4 regions of the Sinorhizobium sp. NFACC03 genome follow, and region 3 is predicted to be linked to each of the others. Evidence: riboswitches for the same ligand, from Rfam matches in the RefSeq annotation. Region 3 holds a riboswitch; each other region holds the start of a gene.
What was found. Region 3 has a riboswitch for thiamine pyrophosphate ahead of thiC (phosphomethylpyrimidine synthase ThiC). Riboswitches for the same ligand answer to the same signal wherever they lie in the genome.
Positions count from the first base shown of each region.

Region 1: it holds a riboswitch for thiamine pyrophosphate, as region 3 does, so the genes downstream of both, thiD (bifunctional hydroxymethylpyrimidine kinase/phosphomethylpyrimidine kinase) here and thiC (phosphomethylpyrimidine synthase ThiC) in region 3, are expected to answer to the same signal.
Region 2: it holds a riboswitch for thiamine pyrophosphate, as region 3 does, so the genes downstream of both, thiB (thiamine ABC transporter substrate binding subunit) here and thiC (phosphomethylpyrimidine synthase ThiC) in region 3, are expected to answer to the same signal.
Region 4: it holds a riboswitch for thiamine pyrophosphate, as region 3 does, so the genes downstream of both, thiO (glycine oxidase ThiO) here and thiC (phosphomethylpyrimidine synthase ThiC) in region 3, are expected to answer to the same signal.

Region 1 is NZ_FMXF01000007.1:8,465-13,776, forward strand. Features, by position in the region: partial or broken gene BLU35_RS12215 (BID domain-containing protein) at 1-729, shown strand, start outside; gene BLU35_RS12220 (amidohydrolase) at 1,108-2,262, shown strand; gene BLU35_RS12225 (hypothetical protein) at 2,411-2,692, shown strand; TPP riboswitch at 3,121-3,223, shown strand; gene thiD (bifunctional hydroxymethylpyrimidine kinase/phosphomethylpyrimidine kinase) at 3,478-4,287, shown strand; gene BLU35_RS12235 (glycosyltransferase family 4 protein) at 4,431-5,312, opposite strand, start outside.
Region 2 is NZ_FMXF01000006.1:3,565-8,876, reverse strand. Features, by position in the region: gene BLU35_RS10975 (ABC-F family ATP-binding cassette domain-containing protein) at 1-1,521, opposite strand, end outside; gene BLU35_RS10970 (thiamine diphosphokinase) at 1,525-2,175, opposite strand; gene BLU35_RS10965 (GNAT family N-acetyltransferase) at 2,260-2,745, opposite strand; TPP riboswitch at 2,891-3,009, shown strand; gene thiB (thiamine ABC transporter substrate binding subunit) at 3,059-4,087, shown strand; gene thiP (thiamine/thiamine pyrophosphate ABC transporter permease ThiP) at 4,119-5,312, shown strand, end outside.
Region 3 is NZ_FMXF01000035.1:14,722-20,033, forward strand. Features, by position in the region: gene BLU35_RS29350 (hypothetical protein) at 1-188, shown strand, start outside; gene thiC (phosphomethylpyrimidine synthase ThiC) at 243-2,063, opposite strand; TPP riboswitch at 2,154-2,282, opposite strand; gene BLU35_RS29360 (sigma-54-dependent transcriptional regulator) at 2,378-3,742, opposite strand; gene BLU35_RS29365 (sensor histidine kinase) at 3,746-5,312, opposite strand, start outside.
Region 4 is NZ_FMXF01000028.1:32,260-37,571, forward strand. Features, by position in the region: gene BLU35_RS27015 (amidohydrolase family protein) at 1-346, shown strand, start outside; gene BLU35_RS27020 (thiamine phosphate synthase) at 388-993, opposite strand; gene BLU35_RS27025 (thiazole synthase) at 990-1,763, opposite strand; gene thiS (sulfur carrier protein ThiS) at 1,767-1,964, opposite strand; gene thiO (glycine oxidase ThiO) at 1,961-2,932, opposite strand; TPP riboswitch at 3,093-3,213, opposite strand; gene bioB (biotin synthase BioB) at 3,626-4,642, shown strand; gene BLU35_RS27045 (8-amino-7-oxononanoate synthase) at 4,639-5,312, shown strand, end outside.

The DNA of each region.
Region 1 (5,312 bases), on a different contig from region 3:
CGGCCGATCCAGGTCTGAAAAGTCAATGGGAGGAAGTATCCTTCCGCTTCCAGATCGTATACGCCGATCCGCAAACGGCGTTCAAGGCGATCGATGTCGACACCATGCTCAAGGACAAAGACGTCGCCGATGCTACTTTAGCTAAAATTGCCGGTAACCCTGAGACTTTCGGTGCGCTCAACGGGAAGAGCGGAATGCTCGCGTGGCGCGCTGACAAACAGGATCGCGAACGCGCGCTTGCTAACGCACCCGCACTTTCAAGGAACCTCGAGCGCTATCTCCGGCTCCGTCGCGAGACGGAACGCAAATATCAGGCAGAGGAGCGGACTCTGCGAACGAAGCTCGCCATCGACATTCCGGTGCTCTCGTCACACGCAAAGCAGGCTCTCAAGCAAGCACAGGACGCGATTGGCCGGAGTGATGCACAAACTGCTCTCCAAGTCGCGCATGCCGACAGCCAGGTGGGGGCAGAGCTTGATCGGTTTTAAGGCCGTAACCGAGCGGTTTGGGGAGCGCACCTTTCTCGGTATCGCGGCGAGCGATGTCAACGGAGAGGTTTTCGACAACGTGGCTTCTGGGATGACCGCAATTCAAAAGGCAGATTTGCGGGCGGCTTGGAGTTTCTTGCGGACGATACAACAAGTTGCCGCCCATGAGCGGGTGTCCGTTGCACTGAAGCAAGCGGAGACGCTACGTCAAACCAGAAGCCAGGGGTTTTCTCTCAAATAACGAAGCCAGCACGATTCAGCGATGCCAGTGGTCGCCTAGCACGGAAGACTTGGACATCGTCTTCGCCCCGGCCGGATGGAAGCGATTGGAGGCAAGTGGTCGTACCGGCATTCAGCCATTGCCGCCGCTGGTTCGGCGAGCCGTGGGGATCGGTTGGGTTGTGCAGAGAGGAACACCCAAGCCCGCGATACCATGTCCTTCAGAGATGCGGCAGTCACATGGTTGCCATCGGCTACCGCTTTGGACTTTTCATCGGAGAGCCGAGATGGTCTAACGTGGGCTTGCCGCGGCCCTCCAGGGTGCGGCCCGTTATGCCCATAGCCATGGTGCCGGAGGATGTCATAGCGAGATCGCGGATTTTTGTTCATGGAGGGCGTGATGTTTCTAATCGACCGTGACCTCGAGGCGCTCAGCGCATTTCGGCGCGACCTGCATCGGCGGCCGGAGATTTCGGACGAGGAGCGGGAGACTGCGGAAACGATCGTGACGGCGCTCGGTGAGACGAAGCCGGATGCCGTTCTCACCGGCCTCGGCGGACACGGTGTGGCGGCGATCTATGAGGGGCGCGAACCGGGACCAACGGTGATGGTGCGCGCCGAGCTCGACGGGTTGCCGATCGAGGAGATCTCCGAGATCGCGCATCGCTCTCAGATCAAGGGCAACGGCCATCTCTGCGGCCATGACGGACACATGACGATCCTGATCGCGCTTGCCAAGGGGCTCGGGCGTCAGCGACCGACCAAAGGGCGGGCGATCCTGATGTTCCAGCCGGCGGAGGAAAACGGAGCGGGTGCCGCGGCCGTCCTCGCCGATCCGAAATTTGCGGAGATCAAGCCGGATCTCGTCTTCTCGCTGCACAATTTCCCCGGAATCGGCTTCGGCCATGCCGCCCTGCGCACCGGGCCGGTCAATTGCGCCTCGCGCGGCATGCGTATTTCGCTTTCCGGCAAGACGGCGCATGCCTCCACACCGGAGGACGGCATTGCCCCGACCTTTGCGATGGCCGCGCTGCTTTCCGGTCTGACGGCGCTCGGCAATAACGGGCCGCTCGACGAAAACTATACGATGGTGACGGTGACGCATGCACGGCTCGGCGAGGCGGCCTTCGGCATCAGTCCCGGCTACGGTGAGATCTGGGCGACGCTCAGGACACTGACCGACGAGCGGATGGCCGACCTCGTCGCCCGTGCGGAGGCGCTGGCCGCCACGGAGGCAGGTGTCGCGGGGCTCAAGGTTACCATCGTCTACGAGGACGTGTTCCATCAATGCAGCAATGCGGAAGTGGCCGTGACTGCGCTCGAACGCGCCATGGACGAGGAGGGCATCAGCCATGATCAGGGCGAGGGCGTGCTGCCGATGAAGGGGTCGGAGGATTTCGGGCTTTTCGGGCAGGTGGCGCCTTCAGCGATGTTTTTCCTGGGCGCCGGCGAAAACCATGCGCGGCTGCACAATCCGGACTACGACTTTCCGGATGGCCTGATCGGCATCGGCGCCAAGGTCTTCATGCGGGCGATCCGCAACGAACTGGGGTGAGGCCGGCGGACGGTCGCTTGCGCGACGGCCGTTGTGACGGCACTCTCTGAAACGGCATTCTCTGAAACGGCACTCTCTGAAATTGTGCAGTCCCGAACGGAGAGCCGTGTTGCGCCGCGTCCGGATTTGCGCTGAGGAGGAGCAGGGGATGAGGCATGCCACCTATCGCGTCGCGCTTTGCCTGGCGCTTGCCATGGCGGGGATGACAGTCACTCACGCGGCGGATATGCCCGGTGCTGATGCTACTGCCACACCGCAGCAGACCCAGGATGCCAGCCTGCAGGACTTCATCAAGGCCAATCCGGACTGCCTGGAGTTCACCGATCAATGCTCGCACTGCGCTGTCGTGAACGGCGTTGCCGAATGCTCGACGGCCGAGATCGCCTGCATCAAGCAGCAGAACCAGTGCACCAAGCGGGCGGGTCAGTAAGCCAAGGACGTAGCGGCAGAAGGTGCAGGTGACCGCGAGCTTGGCAAGGAGCCCGGAGGAGCAAGGAGGTCGAAGTGCTCGCCCAGCTTAAGCACCAGACCATCTCGAATGCTTGAGATAGCCGCACGTTGAAGGCGCCATACCCGTTCTTCCTAAAGGTGCACACGGCACGCCGGCACAATACGCGAAATTTCCGTTGTCTTGGAGGGTGCCCTTTCGATTGGCCCTTGCGTTGCCGGACAAGAAAAGTAAAGTCTCGACGTCTGTGAAGTCGAACGCTCAGACAGAAGGCTCCTTGCGCTCTCAAGGCAAAAGGGGCCTTTTTCGCTGTTGAGCACCTTGAATGCCACCGACTTCCGCATCGAGCCGACGATCGCGCACGCTGAACTCGAGCAATTGACAGCCCCTGCCACGCTCCCATAGCATTCAAGCCTGCCGAGGGGCGCACCTGACGGTGCTGAGATGGTGGTGAGCCAGACCCTTGAACCTGATCCGGATCATACCGGCGTAGGAACGGCAAGGGCCACTCTGGCACACCCGCCGCGTCTCCGCCGTTCATCCGGGTCTCCATGATTTTGGTTTGGGAGATCGTTGGTGCCTGCACATAGTTTAGAATATGGCGACGAAGAATTCCGGGGGGCGGGACGACCGACCCATCGGCTCAATCTGTCGGATTCTTCGAGGTTGCATGGAAGACCCACCTCAGTTTGCGCGTGCTTGAGCCTGTGGCTTGAGAGCGCGTTTGCCATATTTGGACCCGCTTCCACATTTCAGCGGAGCCAGGCATGACCTCCATCGCCGTTACTATTGCTGGTTCGGATTCCGGTGGGGGGGCCGGCATCCAGGCGGATCTGAAGACGTTTTCGGCGCTCGGCGTCTATGGTGCCAGTGTGATCACGGCCGTCACCGCGCAAAACACCAGATGTGTTACGGCCGTTGAGGATATCTCTCCGGCTGTCGTTACAGCTCAGATCGATGCTGTGTTTTCGGATCTCGCGGTTGGCGCTGCGAAGGTCGGAATGGTGTCCCGCCAGGAGACCATTGCTGCGATCGCGACCGGCCTGAAGCGATACGGGCATTTAGCAGTCATCGATCCGGTGATGGTCGCCACTTCAGGGGACATTTTGTTACGTCCGGATGCGATCGCGACGCTCAAAGAGGAATTGCTGCCGCTTGGGCTTATCGTGACGCCCAACCTGCCCGAAGCGGCTCTGTTGACGGGCCGCGCGATTGCCGAGAACGAGACGGAAATGGCCCGGCAGGCGGAGATGCTCCTGAAGCTTGGTGCGCGCGCCGTGCTGATGAAAGGCGGGCATGCCAAGGCCGATGAAGCGGCTGATATCCTCTTTAACGGGGACACTTCCTTGCGCCTGTCGCGCCCGCGGGTTGAGACGACAAACGATCATGGCACCGGCTGCACATTGTCTGCCGCAATCGCCGCCGGTCTTGCCCGTCGGCAGACGCTTCAAGACGCGGTCATCGCCGCCAAGACCTATCTGCATGAGGCGCTTGTTGCTGCATCGGCGCTCAAGATCGGGCAGGGCCGGGGACCGGTTCACCACTTCCACCAGTGGTGGAGCCCTAGCGGCGATTGATGGCGCTGCGGAGCCGTGCGCCGGCTCGGCCGTCCAAGTTCACGTCTAAAAAGGCAGGTCATTCGATTGTTTAAAGGCAATGGAATGACCTGAGGCGGGAAGTCCGTCGCCTGCAGATGCGGGTGCCGGTCGCTCGTTTCGGTTCAGGCCACCGCGGCGCTGGGGTGAACCGGCTGCTCCTCCTTGAGCAGTTTCCGATAAAGCGCGACATGTTCGCGGCCGCAGTCGACATGGCTCATCGGGCGCCTGAGCGTTGCCCTAAGGTTGTCCCATGACCCTGGTGTGCTCAGAACGTCGATCAGTCGATCCGCAAGGTCCTGTGCGCTGCCGGTCCGGAAATGATAGCCGTCCAGCCGATCGCGGACCTTCTCGGCCATGCCGCCGATGTCGGAGCAAATGATCGGCCTGCCATGGTGAAGCGCCTCCTGGATCACGATCGGTGAGTTTTCCCACCAGACCGAGGGCATCACAACCCAATCGACCGATCGCATCAGCCTCGGCATGTCCTGGTTCTGGTAGGAGCCGTAAAAGCGGACGCGACGGCCGGCGTCCTCGAACAGTTTCGCGACCCGGTCCTGATACTCGGTCGGCTGACGCTCGAGGTTGGCGCCGAAGATCATCAGCGTTGAATCGTCGCCCCAGATATCGTCGGGCACACGCGATACCGCGTCGATCAGCACGTGAACGCCCTTGAAGGGCGTCATCTGCCCGAAATAGGCAAAACGATTGCGACGTGCCGTCGGCGCAGGCAATTCACGCGCGGGCGTCTTTTCACCCAGGACGATGCCGTTTTCGATCACGAAGATCTTCTCGGCAGCGATGCCCCACTCGACATAGCGATTGGCAAGAAAAGCACTTGGGGCGATGAAGGCGTCGGCAAGGTTCAGCATGCCCCGCACGAACTGCTCACGCCGTACGAAACGCGAAACCGGGATTTCGGGAAAGCACGTATGGCAGCTGATTGGCGAAGCGCCGTTGCAAAGCTGACCCGAGGGCCGCTTCACCATTTGTCCGTGGTTGTGACA
Region 2 (5,312 bases), on a different contig from region 3:
CTTGCGCTTCTCTTCAATCGCGCCCTTGCGCTGCGCCATCATGTCGGAATAGCCGCCGGCATACTCGATCCAGCGGCCATCCGGCTCCTCCGGGTTTGCCGGCGCGATCGTCGAGGTGACCGTACGATCGAGAAAGTCGCGGTCGTGGCTGACGAGGATGACCGTTCCGGCAAAGCCGGCGACGATCTCCTGCAAGAGGTCCAGCGTCTCGATGTCGAGGTCGTTGGTCGGCTCGTCGAGGATCAGAAGATTGGTCGCCCGCGAAAGGATGCGCGCCAGCATCAGCCGAGCGCGCTCGCCACCCGAGAGCTCGCGGATCGGCGTGCGCGCCTGTTCCGGCTGGAACAGGAAATCCTTCATGTAGCCGGTAACGTGGCGCTGCTCACCGTTGACAAGCAGGTTGTCGCCGCGCCCGTCGGTCAGGTAATGGGCCAGCGTATCGTCCAGGTTGAGGTCTTCGCGCTTCTGGTCGAGCGTCGCCATTTCGAGGTTGGTGCCGAGCTTGACGGTGCCTGTGTCCGGCTCGATCTGCCCGGTCAGCATCTTGAGGAGCGTCGTCTTGCCCGCACCGTTCGGGCCGACGAGACCGATGCGGTCGCCGCGATGCACTCGGATCGAGAAGGGCGCGACGATGGTGCGGTCACCATAGGCCTTGCTGATCTTCTCCGCCTCGATCACCAGCTTGCCGGATTCCTTGGCATCGGCTGCCGTCGCCTGCACGGTCCCCTGCGGCCCCTTGTGGCCACGATAGACCGCCCGCATGCTCTGCAGCTCGCCGAGACGGCGCATGTTGCGCTTGCGCCGGGCCGTCACGCCATAACGCAGCCAATGCTCCTCGCGCTCGATCGCCTTGCCGAGCTTGTGCTGCTCCAGTTCCTCAGCCTCCAGCACCTCGTCGCGCCAGGCCTCGAAATGGGCAAAGCCGCGATCGAGCCGGCGCGACTGGCCACGATCGAGCCAGACGGTCGCCGTCGAGACCTTCTCCAGGAAGCGCCGGTCGTGCGAGATCAGCACCAGCGCCGAACGGCTGCGGGTAAGCTCATCTTCCAGCCATTCGATCGTCGGCAGGTCGAGATGGTTGGTCGGTTCGTCAAGCAGCAGGATGTCAGGTTCCGGCGCCATGACGCGCGCCAATGCCGCACGGCGCGCCTCACCGCCCGAAAGGCGCGTCGGGTCTTCTTCGCCGGTCAGGCCCAGATGCTGCAGCAGGTAGGCGACGCGATAGGGATCGTCGCTCGGGCCGAGACCGGCTTCGGCATAGGCCTGCACCGTGTCGTAGCCGTCGAAATCCGGCGCCTGGTGCAGATAGCGGATGGTCGCTGAGGGATGGCGGAACACCTCGCCCGACTGTGCCTCTGAAAGGCCCGCGGCGATCTTCATCAAGGTCGACTTGCCCGAGCCATTGCGCCCGACAAGGCAGATGCGATCGCCCGGTTCCACTTGCAGATTGGCACCGGCAAGCAGCGGCGCGCCGCCGAAGGTCAAGAAGATATCGTCGAGTTTCAGAATTGGGGGCGCCAAGGCTCAGGCTCCGGAAAGATCATAGGGGCGGGCAAGCACGATGGCGCGTCCGCTCTTGAGGCTGAAGCGAAGGGGACCCTCCGCAACGTTGGAAACGGTTCGGGACGATCCGAACGGCAGGGTGAAATCGTCAAGCGGATAGCGCGCATTGACGATCGAAAGGCCGGTCAGCTCGGTCAATCCCAGCACGGAAAAGAGACAACCTTTCGGCAGGTCGAGATCGAGCGTGCCTGCCAGCAGCGGGTAGGCTTCTTCCTCGCCCGAGGTCATCAGCACCGAAAGCCCGCGCTCGGCAAGCGCTGCGGCCTGCAGCAGGTGCAGGAAGGCATGGTCGCTGCGGCTGCCGCCAAGCGCGCCGGCAAAGATCAGCCGATCAGCGCCGCGGGACAACGCAGCCTCGACCGCGATCTCGCCATCCGTCGCAGCCTTTGCCGCCGGGTAGGGCTCGCGTGGAACGGAGGCGAACTCGGACAGCAGGGCGTCTTCGGTCGAATCGAAATCGCCGACCCAGACATCCGGCACGACGCCGAGCAAGCGGGCATGGCGCATGCCGCCGTCAGCGGCAACGAAGCGGCTGCCGCTGAGCTGCTCTGTCAGCCGGCTGGTCACCGAGAGGGCGCCGCCAAGCAATATGGTGAAGGTCGATCGAGCCATGGCAATGCCCATAGCGCAAAGGATCGCGGAAGGAAAACGAAGAAAACCGCAAACCGCTGCGATCGCAGCAATTTGCCGAAGCCGTCAGTGTCCTTCCGGCACCGGTTCCGGGAATAGCATGCCGGCATAGATCCCGGGTGTTGAATCGGGAATTTCGATCGCGCCGGCCACGCGCTCGTAGAACTTCGCCGGGCCGACGCCACCGATGACCGCATAGCCGTAGCCCGCCTCGCGCATCGCCGTCAGGCTTGCAAGCAGCAGCGCCTCGCCGATGCCCTGCCCACGCATACCTTCATCGACGCCGGTTGGGCCGAAGAAGCCGAGCGCTGTCACGTCGTGGCAGGCAAAGCCGACGATCTTTTCGTCGTGCACCGCGACGTGCATGCGTGTCGGGGTCGAGGAGAAGGCAGCTTCCGCTTCGCCTGCCCAGCCGGCGCCAAACGTCTTTTCGATCCAGGAGACCACCAGACGGCGTTCCGGCGCCATGGCGCGACGGATGCTGATGCCTGAACCAAGCCGCGACTGGGGCTCTGCCGGAAGGGCATAAAGTCGAACTAGCATATCTGGCATGGGATTTCCTCCTTGCGGCCAAGCGTGATGGTGTCATAGCGCAGTTGCCGGTTGGCGAAAACGCCCGACAGAAAATGGGCTCGCCCCATGCGTCGCCCATTCCAAACACCGCTTGCCATGGAGCCGCCGCAGCGGTAAATCTCTTGCCGCTCTAACGGGGTGCCTCCCGACCGCATGGCGGCCGGAGGCTGAGAGGCGTCAAAACGCCAACCCGCGGAACCTGATCCGGCTCATACCGGCGGAGGGATTAGACGCGATCGCACCGATACGCCCTTTTCCCGTGCAACAACGAACTTTGGGAGAGGTGCTTCGCATGTCCAATTCATCACAGCTCAAAATACTTAGCCGGCTAGCGCTGGCCGCAAGCGCAAGCCTTGTTTTCACCGGTTATGCCGCCGCTGCCGACAAGACGCTGACCGTCTACACCTATGAAAGCTTCATCACCGAATGGGGGCCGGGCGCCAAGGTGGCGGAAGCCTTCGAAAAGACCTGCGAATGCAAGGTCAACTATGTCGGTGTTGCCGATGGCGTCGAACTCTTGACGCGCCTAAAGCTCGAGGGTGCTGCCTCGAAGGCCGACATCGTGCTCGGTCTCGACACCAACCTCGTGGCGGAAGCAAAGGCAACGGGCTTCTTCGCACCGCATGGCATCGAAGCGAAGGACCTGAAGGTGCCCGGCAACTTCTCCGACGACACCTTCCTGCCCTATGACTACGGCCATTTCGCCGTCGTCTACGACACCGAGACGCTGAAGACACCGCCGAAGAGCCTCAAGGAACTGGTCGAAGGCGACGCGTCGCAGAAGATCGTCATCGAGGACCCGCGCACCTCGACGCCGGGCCTCGGATTGCTGCTTTGGGTCAAGGCGGTCTATGGCGACGAGGCGGGTGCTGCCTGGGCGAAGCTCAAGGACCGTGTTCTGACCGTCACCCCCGGCTGGTCGGAAGCCTATGGCCTCTTCACCAAGGGCGAAGCGCCGATGGTGCTCTCCTACACCACCTCGCCCGCCTACCACATGGTCGCTGAGAACACCGAGCGCTACCAGGCGGCCACCTTCTCGGAAGGTCACTACATCCAGATCGAAGTCGCCGGCATGACCAAGAGTGCCAAGGAGCCGGAACTGGCAAAGCAGTTCCTCGCGTTCATGACCGGTCCGGAATTCCAGTCGATCATTCCGACAACCAACTGGATGATGCCGGTCGCAGCAACCAAGGAGCCGCTGCCGGACGCCTTCAACAAGCTGGTCAACCCGGAGAAGACCTTCCTGCTGCCATCGGAAGAGGTCGCGAAGAACCGCAAGGCCTGGATCGACGAGTGGCTTGCTGCCATGAGCAAGAACTGAGGCCGGATTGTTCGCACTTCGCGAAAACCGCATGACTGTTGTCGCCGGGGCGATTTGCCTCGGCGCCTTCCTGCTCTTCGTCGGCCTGGCGATCGCCGCCTTGCTCGCCCAAACCGGCGGCACGGACGAAGGCACTCTGTTCGACGCCTATATCTGGCGCGTCACCCGCTTCACGCTGCTGCAGGCAAGCCTTTCCACTCTGCTGTCCGTGCTCTTCGCGATACCGGTGGCGCGGGCGCTGGCGCGGCGGCCGCGTTTCTTCGGCCGGATCTGGCTGTTGCGGCTGATGGCGCTGCCGCTCGGCCTGCCCGTTCTCGTCGGCGCACTCGGGCTGATCGAGATCTGGGGACGCCAGGGCTTCCTCAATTCCGGCCTGCGCTGGCTCGGCCTCGAGCAACCGATCAGCATCTATGGCCTGTTCGGCATCCTGCTTGCCCATGTCTTCTTCAACATGCCGCTTGCGGCGCGCCTGTTCCTGGCCGGCCTCGAGCGCATTCCCGCCGAATACTGGCGCAGCGCTGCCAATCTCGGCATGCCCTCCCGAGCGCTCTTCCGCTTCATCGAATGGCCCGTCCTGCGCGGCCTGTTGCCGGGCGCGGCCGGCCTCGTCTTCATGCTCTGCGCCACCAGCTTCACGCTCGTGCTGACGCTTGGCGGCGGGCCCGCTGCCAGCACCATCGAGGTCGCGATCTATCAGGCGCTGCGCTTCGATTTCGATCCGCCACGCGCCATCGCGCTGTCCGGCCTGCAGATCGCCATGACCGGCGTCCTGCTTCTCATCCTCAGACGTCTGGCAACGGATCCGGAAGAGGGCATGACCGGCGGCCGAACCGTTCGACGCTTCGATGGCACAACGACAGCGGCGCTGTTCAACGATGGCGCCTGGATCATCCTGGCATTGCTCTTCCTCATCGTCCCGTTGATTGCGGTGGTCGTCTCCGGCCTGCAGGCCGATCTTCTGAAGCTCGCGCGCGATCCGAGCGTGCACCGGGCACTGATGACGAGTGCGGCGATCGCGCTCGCCTCGGCACTCGCCTCCGTCGCCATGGCGGCCGTGATGATCCGCGCCGCGGCGACGGTCACCGCGCCACGCCATGCGGGCGCGCCGGCACACGGCCTTGCCGGTGCGATCGGCGCCAGTACCTCGCTGATCCTGCTGGTGCCGCCTGTCGTGCTCGGCGCCGGCTGGTTTCTGCTCCTTCGCCCCTTCGGCGATGTCGCGCGC
Region 3 (5,312 bases):
GCCGTCAGTCTCAGCAGGCGTGTCCTCAAGTCATTCTCCTCGTAAACGGCGTTTTTTTCGTCGTCGTGCAAGAGCGCCGCAGAGGACGGCAGCTTGGCGTGAATGACGGGTCCGCCGGCGGCGACTTTTGCGTGAACCTTACATATCGTTCAACCGATAAGGGGGCAAGCTATTCCCCCAGGGCCTAGCATCCGCCTTGCCGTCGGAAGGGACTACGAGGCGTCCCTCCCGACGTGTGCGCTTTAACTCTGAGCTTCGACCTCAGCGACCGGCATATAGAGGTCGCCACCCTCGCGGTATTTCGCGGCCATTGCCTCCAGCCCCTCCTTCTGTGCCTCGGCGCGGATGTCGTGCGAGATCCGCATCGAGCAGAACTTCGGGCCGCACATCGAGCAGAAATGCGCGACCTTGTGCGCCTCCTTCGGCAGCGTCTCGTCGTGGAAGTTGCGGGCCGTCTCCGGGTCGAGGGAGAGGTTGAACTGGTCCTCCCAGCGGAACTCGAAGCGGGCGCGCGAGAGAGCGTCGTCGCGCACCTGGGCGGCCGGGTGACCCTTGGCGAGATCGGCGGCGTGGGCGGCGATCTTGTAGGTGATGACGCCGACCTTGACGTCGTTGCGATCGGGCAGGCCCAGGTGTTCCTTCGGCGTGACGTAGCAGAGCATGGCGGTGCCGAACCAGCCGATCATCGCAGCGCCGATGCCGGAGGTGATGTGATCGTAGCCCGGTGCGATGTCGGTCGTCAGCGGGCCGAGCGTGTAGAACGGCGCCTCGCCGCAGACGGCGAGCTGCTTGTCCATGTTCTCCTTGATCTTGTGCATCGGCACGTGGCCGGGGCCTTCGATCATCACCTGACAATCCTTGGCCCAGGCGATCTTCGTAAGTTCGCCGAGCGTCTCCAGTTCGGCGAATTGCGCGGCGTCGTTGGCGTCGGCGATCGAGCCGGGGCGCAGGCCGTCGCCGAGCGAGAAGGAGACGTCATAGGCGCGGCAGATGTCGCAGATCTCCTCGAAATGCTCGTAGAGGAAGCTTTCCTTGTGGTGATGCAGACACCACTTGGCCATGATCGAGCCGCCGCGGGAGACGATGCCGGTGACGCGATCGACGGTGAGCGGGATGTAGTGCAGGCGTACGCCAGCATGGATGGTGAAATAATCGACGCCCTGTTCGGCCTGCTCGATCAGCGTGTCGCGATAGACCTCCCAGTTGAGGTCCTCGGCAATGCCATTGACCTTTTCCAGAGCCTGGTAGAGCGGCACGGTGCCGATCGGCACCGGTGAATTGCGGATGATCCATTCGCGGATGTTGTGGATGTTGCGGCCGGTCGAAAGGTCCATAACCGTATCGGCGCCCCAGCGCGTCGCCCAGACCATCTTCTCGACCTCCTCGGCCATCGACGAAGTGACAGCGGAGTTGCCGATATTGGCGTTGATTTTCACCAGGAAGTTCCGCCCGATGATCATCGGCTCGGATTCCGGATGGTTGATGTTGGCGGGCAGGATCGCTCTGCCGCTGGCGATTTCCTGGCGCACGAACTCCGGTGTCACATGGTCGGGGATATGGGCGCCGAAGCTTTCGCCGTCGCGAGCTATCGCGCGTGCCGCATCGCGGCCGAGGTTCTCGCGGATCGCCACGAACTCCATCTCCGGCGTGATGATGCCGGCGCGGGCGTAGGCAAGCTGCGTTACCGCCTTGCCGCCAGTCGCCTTGAGCGGCGCGTGCTGGAACGGGAAGGTCGGCGTCAGCCGGTCGCCGCTGGCAAAACCGTTGTCTTCAGGACGGACGATGCGCCCCTCGTAGGTTTCCACGTCGCCGCGCCCGACGATCCAGTTGCGACGGAGTCGCGGCAGCCCCGCCTCGATGCTGATCTCCGCATCGTCGGCGGTATAGGCGCCGGAGGAATCGTAGACGGTAACCGGCGGCTCGCCGGAGGTCGGGTGCAGCGCGATCTCGCGCATCGGCACGCGGATATCCGGGTGGAGGATGCCTGATTTGTGGACCTTGCGGGAGGCGGGAAGCGGGCCTTGGGTGACCGTGAGAGGGGTGGGCTTTGTGGCAATATTCATGACGAGGCTCCAAGTTTGCGATTGGAGACCCAGTTCTGATGCCGGAAGGATGAAAGACGCTCCGCCAGGTGCTGGACGCACGGAATCCTGGCTTCGATATCTGCACCGTCCCTACGCCAGTATGAACTGGATCAGGTTCAACGGGTCACTGCGCCACAGCCGGTAAGCCGGCCATCCAGCAGAATCTCAGCCCCTTGCGGGACCCCCCTGGTGAATGCCCAAGAGATAGCCATCGAACGGCACGGGTCGTCAAGCGCGAATTCGCCCGTCGACAAAGATGCAATTTCTGGGTGTATTTTGGCCGCCGACGAGAGTTAGCTGCCGGATTTTTCCGGAACGCCGCGCTCCGCATAGTCGGCTCGGTTGATGCCGTGGCGCTGGAGCTTGTCGTAGAATGTCTTGCGCGGAATACCGAGCGCCTCGATCGTCGCCTTGACGTCGCCGCGCTGGGCGCGAAGCACTTCCTTCAGGATCTCTGCCTCGTAGCGTTCGAGCCGTTCCGGTAGCGCGAAACCCGGCTGTTCTGCTGGCGCAACCGGCTGTCCCAGCGGGCCTTCGACGCCGAGCGCCACGCGTTCGGCAAAATGTGAGAGTTCGCGCACATTGCCGGGCCAGGCATGGGTCATCAGGTGTTGCTGCACTGCCGGCGAGACGTGAGGCACGTCGCGCCTGAAGCGCTCCGCCGCCCGCGTCAGGAAGTGCGAAAAGAGCAGCGGGATATCATCGCGGCGCTCGCGCAACGGCGGGATCGACAGCGTCACGACATTCAACCGGAAGTAAAGGTCCTCGCGGAAGTCGCCGCGCTGGGCCGGGTCGCTGAGGTCGATCTTGGCGGCGGCGATGACGCGGATATCGACGGGGCGCACCTGGTTGGTGCCGAGTGGCGTGATCTCGCGGGCTTCGAGAACGCGCAGCATCTTGACCTGGGTCGCCGGCGGCATCGCCTCGATCTCGTCGAGGAATAGCGTGCCGCCGCTCGCGTGTTCGATACGGCCCACACGCTTCTTCAGGGCGCCGGTGAAGGCACCCTGTTCGTGGCCGAAGAGTTCGCTTTCGATCACCGTTTCCGGTAGCGCGCCGCAGTTCAGCGCCACGAAATTGCCGTCGCGGCGCCGGCTCCAATTGTGGAGTAGCGTCGCAACGACCTCCTTGCCGCTGCCGGTTTCACCGGCGACAAGCACATCCACATCGGTATCGGCAATGTGTCGGATCGTCTGGCGCAAGCGCTCCATGACCGGCGTCTGGCCGATCAGCGGCAGGCTGCTGCCGGCCGTTTCGGCCGCCCGTTTGAGCGCGCGGTTCTCCATGACGAGCCGTCGCTTTTCGAGCGCGCGGCGCACGCTCTGCACCAGTCGGTCGGCGGCAAAAGGTTTTGGGATGAAGTCGTAGACGCCATCCTGCAGCGCTTGAACTGCCATCGGGATGTCGCCGTGGCCGGTCACCAGAATAACCGGCAGGTCCTTGTCGAAGGTAGCGATGCGGCGAAAGAGTGCCAGGCCGTCGATGCCGGGCATGCGGATATCGCTGACCACGATGCCGTCGAAATTGGCGTCGAGGGTCTCGAGCGCTTCGGCGCCGCTCGCATGCGAGGTGACGGCAAGACCGGCAAGCTCCAGCGTCTGCGTCATCGCCTTGCGCAGATCGTTGTCGTCGTCGATGAGGCAGACGGACGGCTGCATCGCTCAGGCCCTCTTCAGGCGAACCGTGAAGACGGTGCCCTTGTCGCTGGTTTCGACTGATATCTCGCCGCCATAGTCGGCGACGATCTCCTGGGAGATGGCGAGTCCAAGGCCGAGCCCTTCGTCCTTCGAGGTGTTGAAGGGGGTGAACAGGTCCTCGCGGATATGCTGTGGGATGCCGGGGCCGTTGTCGGAAACGACAAGCAAGACCGTGTCGGAGGGACCTTCCTCACAGCGCACGCGGATCTCGGCATCGCTGCGCTCGCCGAGTGCCTCCAAGGCATTTTGCAGGAGATTGATCAGGACCTGTTCAAGACGGATGCGGCTGCCGAACACGCTGAGCCCGTTTTCCGGCAGGTTGATGACGATGGCATCCATGCGGCCGGCAAAGCGGCTGCGCAAGAGCATCAAGGCGCCCTCGATCACCTCGCGCATCGGTGTCGGCTCTGCGACGAAGCGGCCCTTGCGGGCGAAGCTGCGGAGCTCGTCTGTGATCGTGCCGACCCTTTCGGTCAGCTCGGCAATGCTGACGAGGTTCTCGACCGCCGTTTGCTGCTGCCCCCGGTCGAGGAAGGTGCGGGCATTGTCGGCATAGGCGCGGATGGTCGCGACCGGCTGGTTGATCTCGTGGGCGACGCCGGCGGCCACCTGGCCGAGGATCGCCAGCCGGTTTGCCTGGACCAGTTCCTGCTGCACCGCCTGCAGCTTCTCGCCGGTGCGCCGGTGGTCGGCAATCTCCGTTTCGAGATGATCGCGCGCAAGGCTGAGGTCATGGGTGCGCTCCGCCACGCGGCGCTCCAGTTCATCGCGTGCAGCACGCTCCCTTGTCGCAACCAAGGTCAGGGCCTGGCGGCGACGCAGGAGAAAGGCTGCAAGCGCGAGCAGCGGCACGATCACGGCCAGCGCAATCAGCCGGGCCTCGCGGGTTGCCGCCGAGACCGCACCATCCAATGGCGCCAATTGCTCCAGCCGCCAGCTCGTGGTCGGAACCATGGTTTCGACCCGCAGGAATCGTTGCTCGCTGTCGCCCGGCAGTAGCGCCCGCAATTCGCTGGAACCGTCGCTCGTGGGTTCGATGTCGCGGAACGGCAGCGGCAGCAGCGAGGCGTCGCCGAATTGCAGGCTGTCGCGGATCGCGGCCACCCGGTCGCGCGGAATGGTTCTGGTCGTCATGAAGCGCCAGGACGGGAAACTGGTAATGAGTACGATGCCACGCCGGTCGGTGACATAGACAGGCTTGCCGGAAGCGAGCCATTCAGCTTCTACATCGTCGAATTCAAGCTTGGCGACGACGACGCCGATCGGGGCACCGGGGCCTTGGACCCGCCGAGAGATGTAGAGACCCGGCCGCTTGCTGACGGTGCCCATGGCGAAGTGCTCGGCCTTGCCGTCGCGCATCGCCATGCGGAAATATTCGCGGAAGGCGTAGTCGTTGCCGACGAAGCTCGTCGGCTCACGCCAATTGCTGGCGGCGATCGCAACGCCGTCGTTGCCGATCACATAGATGACGGCGGCGTCCGTGTTGGCGGCAAGTGCCTGCAGTTTCTCGTTCAGCCGCTGCAGCGCCTGA
Region 4 (5,312 bases), on a different contig from region 3:
TCTCAGCGAACTGGTCAGCAGCGACGACAAGAATCTTCACACGAAGATCCGGCAGCTGTTGGACGAATGGCTTGATGATTACGACCCGGACGCCCGCCATCTCATGTTCGGCACCGACTGGTCGATGATGGCGCTGGAGAAGGACTACAACGCCTATGTTTCGAGAATAGTCGAGCAACTGACGCTCGCCAGCGTCAGCGACGAGCACCAGCAGAATATCCTCTGGAGGAACGCTTCCCGCTTTCTCGGTCTCGACCGGCCCGGCAAAACGCGCGACCGGCTTACCGCCTATTGCGACAACCACGGCCTGGGTTCGGCCTGGCTTTCAGAACTGGCGATTGCCTGAGGCAGAGCCACGGCGTCAGGTGATCCCGCTGTTTTCCTCGATCAGCGCCACGGCGCCGTGCGTGCAATCCACTCCCGCGTCCGCCCCTCTGGATCGGCATTCAGCGTGATATCGGTGACGACCGCGGCGCTGTCGGCGCCATGCTCGAAGACGCCGGCAATCCGGTCGATATTGAGGCCGCCGATCGCAACGAGCGGCAGCGGCGTGACGCGCTCCCGCCAGGCGGAGAGGCGCGGCAGCCCCTGCGGATCCCATTTCATCTGCTTCAGGATCGTCGGATAGATCGGTCCGAGCGCGACATAGTCGGGCTTGGCGGCAAGCGCCGTCTCCAGCTCCCTCTCGTCGTGGGTGCTGAGGCCGAGCTTCAGGCCGGAAGCGCGGATTGCGGCAAGATCCGCATCCGCGAGATCCTCCTGGCCGAGATGGACGAAATCGCAGCCCTCGTCGATTGCGAGGCGCCAGTAATCGTTGACGACGAGCTGGCACCCATGACGGTCACAGATCGCCTTGGCCGCGCGGATCTCATCGCGAAGCTCTGCTTCCGGACGGTCCTTGACGCGAAGCTGCACCAGTTTCACGCCGAGCGGCACCAGCCGCCCGATCCATTGGGCACTATCGACGATGAGGTAGAAGGGGTCGAGTTTCACGCGAACACCGCCTTTCCGATGACGGGCGTGGAGGGAACGGCAAAATCGCGCGGTTCGAGCATGCCCGCCTCGAAGGCATCGCGTCCGGCGTCGATTGCCCGGGCGAAGGCGGAGGCCATGAGGGCCGGTTTCGTTGCCCCGGCGACGGCGGTGTTGAGCAGAACCGCGTCGAAGCCGAGTTCCATCACTGTCGTTGCGTGTGAGGGCCGGCCGATGCCGGCATCGACGATCAGCGGCATATCCGGAAAATGGGCCCGCATGGCGCGCAGCGCCGGGATGTTCTGTGGCCCCATGGCGCTGCCGATCGGCGCGCACCAGGGCATCAGCACCTTGCATCCGGCCTCGACGAGGTGCTCGCCGACCACGAGGTCGTCGGTCGTGTAGGGGAAGACCTCGAAGCCTTCGGCGCAAAGGATGCGTGCTGCTTCGACCAGCCCGAAGACATCGGGCTGAAGCGTATCCTGATGGCCGATGACTTCGAGCTTGATCCAGTTGGTGCCGAAGACCTCGCGCGCCATCTTGGCGGTCAGCACCGCCTCCGACACCGAGTGGCAGCCGGCGGTGTTGGGCAGCACGTGCACGCCGAGCGACCGGATCAGGTCGAAGAAAGCGCCGCCCTGACGGCCGCCGGCGGTTTCGCGGCGCAGCGAAACCGTGACAATCTCGGTCGCCGACGAACGAACCGCGTCTTCGAGCGCGGCAGGCGAGGGGTAGCGGGCGGTGCCCAGAAGCAGGCGGGAACGCAGTTCCTGTCCATAAAGCGTCAGCATGTCTCAGCCTCCTTTCATCGGCGAGAGAATTTCGATCCGGTCGCGATCGCTGAGGGAACGGGCCGAGCGGTCGGCCCGGTGCACCAGCTCGCCATTGACGGCGGTGGCAAGCCAATCCCCTTCGAAGTCGAGTGCGGCCAGGAGTTCGGCAAGGGTCGTGACTGTGAGGTCGTGATCCTCGCCGTTGACGGTCAATTTCATGCGGCGTCTCCCTTCAGGTTCTGGGCAAGGGCAAGGTTCGCCGCTTCCTCGGCTAAGGCCGGTGAAAGCAGGAAGCCGTGGCGATAGAGCCCGTTGAGCGTGATGGTGTTTCCGGCGCGCATGACGCGCGGCAGATTGTCGGCAAAGGCCGGCCGGACGCCGGTGCCGGTTTCGAGAAGGCGCGCCTCGCCGAAGGCGGGGTGAAGCGCATAGGCAGCGTTCAGCAATTCCATCAGCGAACGGGCGGCAATCGGACCGCCGTCGTCGGTTTCGATCATGGTCGCGCCGCACATGAACAGACCATTGCCGCGCGGTACGATGTAGAGCGGGATGCGCGGGTGGATGAGGCGGACTGGCCGCGACAATTCCACTTCGCCGGTCTGCAGATAGAGCATCTCGCCGCGCACGCCGCGCAGGCCGGCGATGGGGCCGATCCGCGAAGCGCCGCTACAGTCGGCGATCAGATCGCTGTCGCTGCTATTATCCGCCTCGCCGATGAAGGCGACGCCGTTCTCGACGAGCTTTTGCCGCAGCAAGACAAGCGCCCGGCGCGGGTCGAGATGCGCCTCGCCGGGGAAGAACAACGCCTCTCGGAAGCGACCGGCAAGCGCCGGCTCCAGTCTCGCGATCGCTTCTCCGTCGAGCCATTCGAAGCCGGACGTGCGCGAAGCGAAGCGTTTGAGTTCGCCGACGTCTCGCGGCGGAGCGACGACGAGGGTGCCGTTGCGTGACACTTCGCCCGGAAGCGCACGGTCCCACCAGTCGATGGCGCCGATGCCGCGCGTCAGCACCGTTTCCTCGGCGCTCTCGCGTTCGCACCAGGGCGCCAGCATGCCGCCGGCAAACCACGACGCCGCCCCGCCGAAGTCCGGCTGCCGCTCGGCAACGGCCACCTCGACGCCACGGCCGATCAGCTCATGTGCCAAGGTCAGCCCGACGACGCCGGCGCCTTTGATCAGGACGCGCATGGTCAATGCGCCCAGCTACGGCGAGCCGAACGTCGGTCTGAAGGAAGCAGAATCGCGATGAAGATACGCATTGCCGAGGCTCCATTGTTGGAGACCCAGTTCGGACCGGAAGAGAGGGAAGGACGCCTTGCCGAGATCTGCTCGCGCGAACGCGAATGCGGCAGCGATGTCTGCACCGTCCCTACGCCAGTATGAACTGGATCAGGTTCAACGGGTCACTGCGCCGCGGAAGTCGCCTAGCAGAATCTCAGCCCCTTGTCGGGACACCCCTGGTGAATGCTTCAAACTGAGCGGCTGGAGCGGATTTTGTCAAGGGCTGCCGGCGTGTACCTCGCGTGCGGTTCTTCGGCTGAAAATTATCTATAAAAATTGAAAAGGCATGTGTTTTTGCGGCTCGGTGGTGTCGGTAGCGGGCATCGGTCGGGAGATCTGCGGATGGTGCGAGGCGCAAGGTCCGCAAATCTGGGCATTTGGCGGCTGCTCTCATTGCCATCAGCTGACGCCACCAAGGTGGAGATTTGCGGCATTTGCCCTTCCTGCCGCATCCGTTGAATCATATAAAAGCACGCTATGATTGAAGTGGTAGAGTGCGCTCTCCTTCTGGGTGGTTGCTTGATGGCGTGCCCGTGAAAATTATAGATAATAATGGATTCTATCTATTTTGCTTAGCCGCAAACAGGGGAGTGAACGAACATGCTGGATACAAACAGATCGACCGAGCCGACCTCCGGAGCCACCAAACCCGCCAAAACCGGTTGGAATCTGGCCGACGCGCAAAAAATCTATAATTTGCCGTTCAACGACCTTCTGTATCGTGCGCAGTCCGTTCACCGCGCCCAGTTCGACCCCAATGCCATCCAGATGAGCCGCCTGCTCTCGATCAAGACCGGCGGCTGTGCCGAAGACTGCGGCTATTGCAGCCAGTCGGCGCACTACCCGACGGGGCTGAAAGCGTCGAAACTGATGGAAGTCGAACAGGTCCTTGCAGAGGCACGGAAAGCGAGGGATGGCGGCGCGACGCGCTATTGCATGGGCGCCGCCTGGCGCAGCCCGAAGGAGCGCGACATGGAGGCGATCGTCGCCATGGTCCGCGGCGTCCGGTCGCTCGGCATAGAGACCTGCATGACGCTTGGCATGCTGACGCCGGAACAATCCGGGCGGCTCGCAGATGCCGGGCTCGATTACTACAACCACAATGTCGATACGTCGGAGCGCTTCTACGGCGAGATCATCACCACCCGCAGCTTTGCCGACCGGCTGGAAACGTTGGCAAACGTCCGCGAGGCCGGCATCAAGGTCTGCGCCGGCGGCATTCTCGGCATGGGCGAGACGGCTGACGATCGGATCTCGATGCTGGTGACGCTCGCCAATCTGCCGGTGCCCCCCGAAAGCGTGCCGATCAACATGCTGATTCCGATCCCAGGCTCGAAGCTTGCCGATGCGGCGCCCGTCGATCCGATCGATTTCGTCCGCACCATCGCACTCGCCCGCATACTCATGCCCGCGTCTCACGTCCGCCTTTCAGCCGGCCGCACCGACATGAGCGACGAGATGCAGGCACTCTGTTTCTTCGCCGGCGCCAATTCGATCTTCGTCGGCGAAACGCTGCTGACCGCCGACAACCCCGGCGAGGATCACGATGCGGCACTCTTCCGCCGCCTCGGGCTGAAGCCGATGGCGCCTACGGCAGAACCGGAAGCGGCCGAATGACCGCGGGCTTGCTCCACCGCTACGAGAAGACGCTTCACGGCCTTGAACGCAAGGAGCGCCGCCGCGAACTCGCCTCCGGCAGTGGGGTCGACTTCACCTCGAACGACTATCTGGCGCTTGCCGGTTCGCCGCGTCTCAAGGCGGCGATCATCGCGGCGATCGAGCGCGGCCTGCCGGTCGGGTGCGGTGGCTCGCGGCTGTTGCGCGGCAACCATGCGGAACATGAGGCGCTGGAGGCGGAGGCGGCCGCCTTCTTTGGCGTGGAGCGAACGCTGTTCTTCGGCAGCGGTTATGCGGCCAATGCCGCCTTGTTTTCGACGCTGCCGCAGCGCGACGACATCATCGTCCACGATAGCCTGATCCATGCGAGTGCCCATGAGGGTATCGCCGCAAGCAGGGCCGGCGCGGTCGCGGTCAAGCACAACGACGTCGACGCCTTCGCCGATGCGATCGGCACTTGGCGAAAGCGCGGCGGCATGGGACATCCGTGGATTGCCGTTGAAAGCCTCTATTCCATGGATGGCGACCGGGCGCCGCTTGCGGATCTCGCTGCACTGGCCGCGCGGCATGATGGTTTTCTGGTGGTCGACGAAGCGCATGCGACCGGCGTTTTCGGACCCGACGGCCGTGGTCTGGCCGCGGAATTGGAAGGCCGACGGAATCTCGTTGT